DNA from 3 places in the Rothia sp. HC945 genome. Region 3 is predicted to be linked to each of the others. Evidence: predicted binding sites of a transcription regulator. Region 3 holds the regulator's gene; each other region holds the start of a gene.
What was found. The regulator LexA, encoded in region 3, represses DNA repair genes until DNA is damaged. The targets are predictions, from matches to a motif close to TCGAACANNTGTTCGA.

Region 1 (3,252 bases), on a different contig from region 3:
AACGCATTCCCCACGGATCACGAATCCGAGCATGAGGCAATCCGAACCATCGCCGCAGAAGAGGGTGCTGAATTCGCGGTGCACAGGGGAGTGTCCCAGGGAGGGGCCGGCGCGACCGACCTCGCGGACGCCGTGGTGCGAGCCTGTGACCAGCCAGGGCACCTCAGGTTCACCTACGGCCTCAACGATCCCCTGACCACCAAAATCGAGAAGGTCGCGACCGAGGTGTACGGGGCAGACGGAGTGGATCTCAGCCCAGCGGCCGCTCAGCAACTCGAACGCTACGAACGCCTGGGGTTCGGACGGTTGCCGGTCGTGATCGCCAAGACGCATCTTTCACTGTCCTCGGACCCCGGGCTGAAAGGCGCCCAGACAGGGTGGCGACTTCCCGTGCGAGAGGTTCGCCTCGCGGCCGGTGCCGGGTACGTGTACGCCCTCTGCGGAACAATCAGGACCATGCCCGGGCTGTCGCGCCATCCCGCCGCCGAACGCATAGGATTCGACGACTCAGGAACAATCCAGGGTCTCTTCTGACCTCAACCGGAGGCCGACCACGCGAAAGAATCTGCCCCGGAAAACCGGCAAACCGGCTTTCCGGGGCAGAGAACCCTCCGACAGCGCGCAAGTACTACCAGCCTCGCTGGGCCCACTCATCCAGATGGGGCCGCTCGGCACCCAGAGTGGTGGACTTGCCGTGTCCGGGAAGGATGACAGTGTCGTCGTCGTAGACGTCAAAAATCTTCGTGGTCACATCGTGCAAGAGGGACTCGAAAGCCTCCGGGGAGCCAGTCTTGCCCACGCCGCCCGGGAACAGGGAATCGCCCGTGAAAATGTAGGTCGGGCCCTCCTCCGGGGTGTAAGCGAGGGCGATGGATCCGGGTGTGTGACCGGCCAGGCCGATCACGTCCAAGGAGAAACCTTCCAAATCGGCAGTGTCGCCATCCTCGAAGGTGATGTCCATGGGCACGTCGATGTCGGACTCATCGGCATCGCCGCACGCGGTGAGTGCCTCCGAACGGGACTTGATCTCGGGGAGCGCTCGCACATGGTCCCAATGCGAGTGGGTAGTCACGATCAGCTGAACGTTTCCGCAACAGGCGCACTGGGCGTCGACGTCGTGGGCTCCTGCGGCCACGAGTCGTGAAATCGAGTCGGGGTCGTCCGCCGCATCGATCAACAGCTGGGTGCCGGTCTGCTTGCACGTCACCAAGTAGACGTTGTTGTCCATGTCGGAGACGCTGATATAACGGATGGTGACCTCACCCAGGTCCATCTTTTCGGTAGCGATTGCCATCATGCCTTCGAGTGTAGGTCTTCCGTCCCGCTCGCGCGCAACCCACGCGCGCGTAACGTTCACCCTGGGCCGATTTCTCCACCACGCGGCGCAGATTCGTTAGAATAAATCTTCGAATGGGGAGTGTTTGCGCCAGTCGCACGACCTCCCGGTCCGGAGCAACCACGCAGACAGGCAGGTCATGACCATTCAGCACGTTGAGGGACACGAACCCGGTATGCCGCAGGATCTCACCAGAATTCTGGTCAAGGGCGCACGGGAGAACAATCTCAGGAATGTTGACCTGGATATTCCGCGCAATGCGATGATCGTGTTCACAGGGCTCTCCGGATCGGGAAAGTCCTCTCTGGCCTTCGACACGATCTTCGCCGAGGGACAACGCCGGTACGTCGAATCGCTGTCCGCCTATGCGCGCATGTTCCTGGGCCAGGTCGACAAGCCGGACGTGGACTTCATCGAGGGTCTCTCGCCGGCAGTGTCGATCGATCAGAAGTCCACGTCGAAGAATCCGCGGTCCACGGTCGGCACTATTACCGAAATCTACGATTACATGCGCCTGTTGTGGGCGCGGATCGGACACCCCCACTGTCCCATCTGTGGGGAGCCCATCGAGAAGCAGACTCCGCAGGCCATCGTCGACCAGCTCATGTCCTCTCCCGAGCGGACTCGCTTGCAGGTTCTGGCCCCGATGGTGCGTTCCCGAAAGGGCGAGTTCGCCGACCTGTTCGCGTCACTGACCCAACAGGGATATTCCCGTGCCGTGGTTGACGGTGAGCAGATCCAGCTTGCGGAGGCGCCCAAGCTCAAGAAGCAGTACAAGCACTCCATTTCCGTGGTGGTCGATCGTCTGGTCATCAAGGACTCGATTCACCAGCGGCTGACGGATTCCATCGAGACGGCGCTCGGACTTGCTGACGGCAGGGTCGTGGTCGATTTTGTCGACGACGATTCGGACGCAGGCCAGCGCACATTCAGCGAAAACCTGGCCTGCCCCAACGAGCACCCGATCGAAACCACGGAGATCGAACCGCGGGCCTTTTCTTTCAACAGCCCTTTCGGTGCGTGCCCGGAGTGCGACGGCATCGGGTCTCGTCTGGAGGTCGATGAAGACCTGGTCATTCCCGATCCGGAAAAAACTTTGGGCGAAGGGGCCATCGCTCCCTGGTCACAGGGCAAGTCCACCACCGAATACTGGCTGCGCCTTCTGGCGGGTCTCGGAAAAGAGGTGGGCTTCGACCTCAACACCCCATGGGAGAACCTGAGCAGCAAGGCCCGTCAAGCGATCCTCAACGGCAAAGATTTCAAGGTCGAGGTTTCGTACCGCAACAGGTTCGGCCGCGAACGCCGATACACCTCCGGGTTCGAGGGCGTCTACGCCTATATCAAGAGGAAGCATGAGGAGACCGAGTCCGACTGGGCGAAGGACCGGTATGAACAGTACATGCGTCAGGTTGCCTGCCCCGCTTGTGACGGTGCCCGCCTGAATCCGACCATGCTCGCGGTCACCGTGGGCGGGGCATCGATTGCCGAGGTCACGGCAATGTCGATGACGGATACCCAAAAATTCATGGCCGGTCTGGAACTTTCTGAGCGCGAGTCGAAGATCGCCGACCAGGTTCTGAAAGAAATCAATGCGCGCCTTCAGTTTCTTCTCGACGTCGGGCTCGACTACCTGAATCTGGAGCGCGCGGCAGCCACGTTGTCCGGCGGCGAGGCGCAGCGCATTCGTTTGGCGACCCAGATCGGTTCTGGACTCGTGGGTGTTCTCTATGTCCTCGACGAACCCTCGATCGGCCTCCACCAGCGGGACAACCGTCGCCTGATCGAAACCCTGAGCAAACTCCGGGACCTGGGCAATACCCTGATCGTCGTCGAGCACGATGAGGACACCATCAAGGAATCGGACTGGATCGTGGACGTCGGACCGGGAGCTGGCGAGCACGGCGGCGAAATTGTCC
Region 2 (3,252 bases), on a different contig from region 3:
GGAACGGTCTCGGTCGACCACTGCCGCGACAGGATATGGAAGGTGTCGAGGCAGACGCCCAGGTTCTCCCGGTCGGCCGCCTCGACCAGGCGCCACGAGTGCTCGAAGTCGTTGACGAATCTGCCCCACGCCAAAGCCTCGTAGGCGAGACGGATCCCGTAGTTTGCGGCGAGGTCGGCCATGCGTGCCAGCTGGGAGGCGACGACGGCGTCGTCGTCCACGGTGGCGGTCCCGGCGTTGGAGGGGATGAGCATGAGGTCCATCCCCAGGCGATTCATGAGGCGGAACTTCTCCTCGACCCGGCGGAGCGTGTCCTGGAACACCTGCTCCTCGGTCCCCTCGGCATCCCGGAACGGTTGGTACAGGTCGAGGGTGAGTCCGAGCTCGGCGGCGTAGCCGCGAATCTGCTCCGGCGTCTCGGGCGCGACGACGAGGTCCTGCTCGAAGACCTCGATGCCGTCGAACCCGGCGGCTGATGCCGCTCGCATCTTCTGGCGCAGGGATCCGGAGAGGCAGACGGTGGCGATCGACGTTCTCACAGCGATTCTCCTTGTTGGGCGGCGATGAGTCGTTCGAAGTGGGTTCGCATGGATGCGTCGTCGGGGCGGATCCCGGTGATGAGTTCGAAGGCGTCGACGGCCTGGCCCACGGCCATGTAGCCGCCCGGAAGGACCCTGCATCCGAGGTCCCGCGCCCGCCGAATGAGGGCGGTTTCCTGCGGGAGGTAGATGACGTCGGCGACCCACAGTTCGGGCCGCAAAAGATCAAGATCCAGCGGAGCTCCGGGGTGGTGGTGCATTCCGATGGGCGTCGCGTTGACCAGGCCGTCCGCCGCCCTCACGGCGTCGGGAAGGGTCTCGGGAGCGAGAGCGTCCACGGTCGCCCCGGGGAACTGGGCCGACAGCTCGCGGGCCTTGGCCTCGGCGCGGGAGCGGTCGAGGTCGTACAGGGACAGGTGGCCGACGCCGCGGGGGAGCAGAGCATAGGCCGTGGCCGAACCGGCACCGCCCGTGCCGAGCTGGACGACGTCGTCGAGGCTCGCTCCGGGCAGGCCCTGATCGAACGCGTGGGCGAATCCCGAGAAGTCCGTGTTGTGCCCGATGAGACGCCCGTTCTCCCGAACCACGGTGTTGACCGCGCCGAGACGCTCGGCATCGGGGGCGAGTTCGTCCAGGTGCTCAATGATGGACTGTTTGCAGGGGAACGTGATGTTGAAGGCGTTGAAACCCAGTTCGAGGGCGGTCTTCATGAGCTGCGGGGCGCGGTCGACGCCGTCGGCAATGGTGTCCAGATCGATGGGGCGGTAGATGTACCGCAGGCCCAGACGATCCGCCGCCTCCTCGTGCATCGGGGCACTGAGCGTCGCGGTGATTCCGCTGCCGATCAGTCCGACTACATATGATTCGCCCACTAGGCTCATAACGCTCCGATCCTTCCGGCCACGACGTACCATCTTCACGGTACCCAGTCCACGGGTCGTATGGCGCATGGACGTTCGAATGGCGCACAGGTTGAGGGGTGGGTGGCGACCTCTCGCTCTCTGGCCGCGAGGTGGCGGTTTTGTGCGTTCATTCCGGCGAGGTGGCAGTTTTGGGACGTTTTCGGGTCGAAAACTGCACGGGAGTGCCACCTCGCCGCGGACTCTGCACAAGACTGCCACCTCGAGGCCGCCCCGAGAGGCCTCACCGAAAACTCATGCGTCAGTTGAAGCAAGACGTCTGACGGTGTCCCGGATCCGTTCGGCATGCGCGTAGATGTCCTCGATGTTCTCAAGCAATACACGGGTTTCCGTCTTGTTCTCGTCGAAAAGACCCAAGTATTTCTTCGATTTGCCATTGAAGTGGAGGCGGGCCACGGTCCGGCGGTTGTTGTCATCGAGCAGGATCGCGAAGTACGACTTGCTGTCTCGTTGCGTGATCCTTTGCGGTTTCACCTCGCTGCACGCTATAGCTTTGACGATCTGGTAGCCGGCGAGCTCCTCCTCCGTGGTGACGACGCCTGGCTTGCCCAAATCGCCTTCTGGTTTTGTCGATTCCTCCGAGGTTGATGATCCGGCATCGACGGGGTCGTGGGGCTCCGGAGCCTCGCTGTCCTTGAGCGCAACGGACAGTCGCTCATTGACTCTTTCTTTGAGGAATTGTTTGCTCGCCTTGGAGACCAGCCCCGCAAACATCTTCAGGTTGTCCACGGTGCCGCGGCGTTCGGAGACCCTCCCCATGAGCATCCTGACAAGCTCTGGGCTCGGGTCGCGGAACTCCGTTGCCAGTTCCCGCTTCAGCGCTCCGACGTATTTGAGTTCCTCTGCCGAGTTCAACACCGAATCGAGATTGAAATCCTCCTTGGTGATTTTTCTCAGCGCAGGCAACATGCTCTCGTCGATGTTCAGCAAATCCAGAACAAGGAATGGCTGTCGGTCCATGATGTTGGGCGAGTCCAGGTCGCTGTAGAAATTGAAAATCCGTCCGTTGGTCAGAATCCCGATGCGCGCGTTCGTCACGGAAAAATACCGGAAAAGCTGCGAGGCGTGGTTGAGGTTCAGGGGCTCTTCAAGCTGTTTGCACTCGATGAGAATCTTTACCTCGGCGTCATTCATGATCGCGTAATCGACCTTTTCGCCCTTCTTGGTTCCGTGGTCCGCGGTGTATTCGGGGACGACTTCCAAGGGGTTGAAGATGTCGTAGCCCAGGACCTGAGAGATAAAGGGCATGATGAAAGCATTTTTGGTCGCTTCTTCGGATTTTATTGAGCCCTGTTGGGCACGGAGCTTGGTGGCGAGCTCTTTCAGATTGTCCTCGAACGGCATCGTGGGTCCTCCAGGAGGTTCGGGCGCAGCGGGATCTGCGGTGAGGTGAGACTTAGTGTAAACCAAAGTGACATAAGTTACATATACCGACCGGGCCGCTTCGTAGACTGGCCGCATGGCAACTCCCGAAGGAACCTTGAACTGGACCCCGCTCCTGGACGCTCAGGAGCTCGTGGCGCAGCCGGTGGCCGACGCCGCCCGGGCCGGGGCCGTGCCCGGAGCCCGCGTGGCTGCGATCAGCGAGACTCTGGCGGATACCGCCGAGTTCTGCGAGGCGTACGACGTCGCCCCGGAGGCCTCCGCGAACTGCGTGATCGTGCGCGGCAAACGGGGTGAATCCGTGACCGATGCAGCCGTGATCGTCCTCGCGACGGATCGGGCCGACGTCAACAAGACGGTGGTTTTCATTTTGGCGTTGTGGGCTTTCTGCACTGGCATGTTCATCATCG
Region 3 (3,252 bases):
CACCGGGAAGCCCGCGGAGCTCATGGCACACGGTCTGACCCCGGATCTGCAGAGGGCCATGGAACTGGTGCGTGACGCGAGCCGCGCGGCTTTGTCCGACACCAAGCCGGAAGGCAAAGACGCCGACGCCGGTCGACAGACTGCCCGAGCCCGGCTGACCGAGGTCCTCGAGCTGGCGGAGAGGACGCTCGGCGCCGACGGCAAGTACGAGGTCGTGTGGATCAGCCGAGTTGGGGGCTGGGAGCCGGGACGCGGCTACGTTGCGGCGGCCGATACCGACCCGGCCACCATTCACGTGGCGCCGTTGTCGGTGGCTTCGAGGCTTCGGGAGGGCTTGTTCCAGGACCGTACGGTCGTCCTGACTTCGGCGACCCTCTCCATCGGTCACTCCTTCGACTCGGCGGCCGGATCGCTCGGTCTCAGAGGCGAGAAGGCGCCCGCGTGGGAGGGCCTCGATGTGGGCTCACCGTTCGACTATCCCAAGCAGGGAATGCTGTATCTCGCCTCGGACCTGCCGAAACCGGCGCGGGGAGTTTCTGAGGAACAGCTCGAGCGGGTGCTCCAACTGGTCGAGGCCTCGGGCGGAGGGACCTTGGGGCTGTTCTCGTCCAAGCGAGGGGCCGAGCAGGCGGCCGAGTACGTGAGGAACAATTCTGACCTGGAGGTCCTCGTCCAGGGCGAATCCTCCTTGCGCGGGCTGGTCAAGGAATTCACGGAAGACGCCGATACCTGCCTGTTTGGGACCATGAGCTTGTGGCAGGGGGTCGATGTTCCGGGAGCGTCGTGTCGCCTGGTGATCATCGACCGGATTCCGTTTCCGCGTCCCGACGACCCGCTTTCCTCCGCACGGGCCAGGGCAGTGAGCCAGACCGGAGGGAATGGATTCATGGCTGTCTCGGCCTATCACGCGGCCATCAGGCTGGCCCAGGGGACCGGTCGGCTGATCCGTTCGCAAGAAGACCGCGGCGTCGTCGCCGTCCTGGATTCCAGACTCGCCACCGCACGCTACGGCGGGTTCCTGCGCAGCGCATTGCCCCCGTTGTGGACCACTGACAAGTTGCCGACGGTCACCGCGGCCCTGCGGAGGCTCGCCGCCGGTTGATTCCGGCCCGGTGCACGCTGACCGCGCGATGCGTACGCGCGCCGGGCCCCGCGCCCGGGACCGAGTGAAGCTGGCCGGGGCCGGACTCACATCGAGCGCAGGACCGAAACGACCTTGCCCATGATCGTCGCGTGGTCTCCGAGAATCGGCTCGTACTGTCGGTTCTGAGGCAGCAGCCAGGTGTGCCCGTCCCGTTGCCGGAAGGTCTTGACCGTGGCCTCGTCGTCCAACAGCGCCGCGACGATGTCGCCGTTCTCCGCGTCGCTCTGCTGACGGACCACAACCCAGTCGCCGTCGCAGATCGCGGCCTCGACCATCGAGTCTCCTCGGACCTCGAGCATGAAGAGCTGGCCCTGGCCGACCAATTGACGGGGGAGGGCGACGACGTCGTCCACGTGCTGCTCAGCTGTGATGGGAACACCCGCGGCGATTCGGCCGACCAGCGGCACCTGGGCGGTTGCCCCATCCGGTTGGCTCTCCGGGAAGAGCGGCACGACCTTGTCGTTCGATTTTTCTCTTGATGGTTCCGCCACGGCCGGTTCCTGGGCCGTGGCGGCCGGGAACCGAGGACCCTCTTCACCCACGGGTGTTTCGCAAAGCACCTCGATGGCTCGCGGTCGTTTCGGATCGCGACGGATGAAGCCAAGGGCTTCCAACCGCGAGAGCTGATGGGTCACGCTCGACAGGCTGGACAGCCCGACCAGGTCGCCGATCTCTCGCATGGACGGCGGATAGCCGTGCGTCTCGACGGACGATGCAATCGCTTCGAGAATTCTGCGCTGTCGCGGGGTGAGCGGCTTGGCCTGGTGAGGAAGCTGGGTGGCCACCGGTTCGTCCTTCCCTGGAGGTGCTTAAGTTGTCAGTCGCCCCGTGTGTACTGGAACTACGGCCCAGGCGACCACGATCATCGTGCCGTCGCCCGTTCGGATGCGGTTGCTGAAAGTCGCACCGAAGGAGTCCTCCCCAGAGGGAATGCGATCCGGCCGGTACAACCGATTTGCGTTACCCCTCAGGCTAGGCCAGAGGAAGTGGCAAATCAAACAAGTGTTCTATTTTTCTCGACAGTGTTCGAAGACTTTGGTAGAACAGACGTACGAACTCGAACATCTGTTCGAACTCTCATCACTCACGCCGAATACGAAGGGATCTTCGCATGAGCACGTTTACTCAGACCAAGGGCCGTGACGCGGAATGGATCCGTCACGTAGGAGCCGCTCGTGCCCGAACCTCACACATGTCGCTGACTCGACGAGGCCGTTTCGTGTTCTTCGGGTTGCCGGTCCTGTCCGCCGTCGTTGTCCTCGCGGTGGCTCTCATGATGTTCCTCGTGCCGGGCACCGCGCAGGCGGGTACGGAGAATGCCGCCTCGACCACGCAATCCGTCGTCGTCGGCAGCGGGGACACCCTGTGGGACATCGCTCGGGACGTGGATTCCAGCGCGGATGTTCGAGTGACCATGGACAAGATCAACGATCTGAACGATCTGGGCAGCGGACAGGTTACCCCCGGACAGCGTCTTATTGTCCCGATAATTTCGGAGTAAGGTTCGGCGGTCCTTAGCATGGTGGGGTGACTGACTCATTGGACGCGTTGAACAACCTGCCCCTCCGGGACGACCTTCGAGGTCGGTCCCCTTACGGCGCCCCCATGCTCGAGGTGCCGTACGCGTTGAACGTCAACGAGAACACGCATCCTATGCCGGCCGAGGTTGTGGAGGCGGTGACCGAAGGAGTGCGAGAAGCGGCTCGTTCGCTCAATCGTTACCCGGACCGTGATTTCACGGAGCTCCGTTCCGAGCTGGCCGCTTTTGTGGGACACGGCCTCGACCAGAACAACCTGTGGGCGGCCAATGGGTCGAACGAAATTCTCCAGCAGATCCTGCAAGTTTTCGGCGGTCCGGGTCGCCGGCTCTTGAGTTTCGTCCCAACGTATTCGATGTATCCGCTCTTGGCTTCGGGGACCAATACGGAATTTGTGGCGGGGGACAGGGCCGAGGATTTCTCGCTGTCGCCCGAATCCGCGGCCCGTCAAGTTGCCGACCAAAAGCCTGCCATCACCGTCCTCTGCTCCCCCAACAATCCGACCGGCACGGCTCTCGACCCCGAGGTCGTCGAGGCCGTGTACGACGCCGCGACATCCTTCGATGGCAT

Region 1: the regulator LexA is predicted to act here: its motif matches at 1,395-1,410, upstream of uvrA (excinuclease ABC subunit UvrA).
Region 2: the regulator LexA is predicted to act here: its motif matches at 1,484-1,499, upstream of AB0Y14_RS08370 (shikimate dehydrogenase).

Annotation. Positions count from the first base shown of each region.
Region 1 is NZ_JBFCSN010000001.1:502,326-505,577, reverse strand. Features, by position in the region: gene AB0Y14_RS02145 (formate--tetrahydrofolate ligase) at 1-534, shown strand, start outside; gene AB0Y14_RS02140 (MBL fold metallo-hydrolase) at 629-1,297, opposite strand; gene uvrA (excinuclease ABC subunit UvrA) at 1,476-3,252, shown strand, end outside.
Region 2 is NZ_JBFCSN010000001.1:1,883,892-1,887,143, forward strand. Features, by position in the region: gene AB0Y14_RS08365 (bifunctional sugar phosphate isomerase/epimerase/4-hydroxyphenylpyruvate dioxygenase family protein) at 1-539, opposite strand, end outside; gene AB0Y14_RS08370 (shikimate dehydrogenase) at 536-1,420, opposite strand; gene AB0Y14_RS08375 (type I restriction endonuclease) at 1,694-2,803, opposite strand; gene AB0Y14_RS08380 (hypothetical protein) at 2,919-3,252, shown strand, end outside.
Region 3 is NZ_JBFCSN010000002.1:28,539-31,790, reverse strand. Features, by position in the region: gene AB0Y14_RS08735 (ATP-dependent DNA helicase) at 1-1,102, shown strand, start outside; gene lexA (transcriptional repressor LexA) at 1,189-1,929, opposite strand; gene AB0Y14_RS08725 (LysM peptidoglycan-binding domain-containing protein) at 2,256-2,645, shown strand; gene AB0Y14_RS08720 (histidinol-phosphate transaminase) at 2,672-3,252, shown strand, end outside.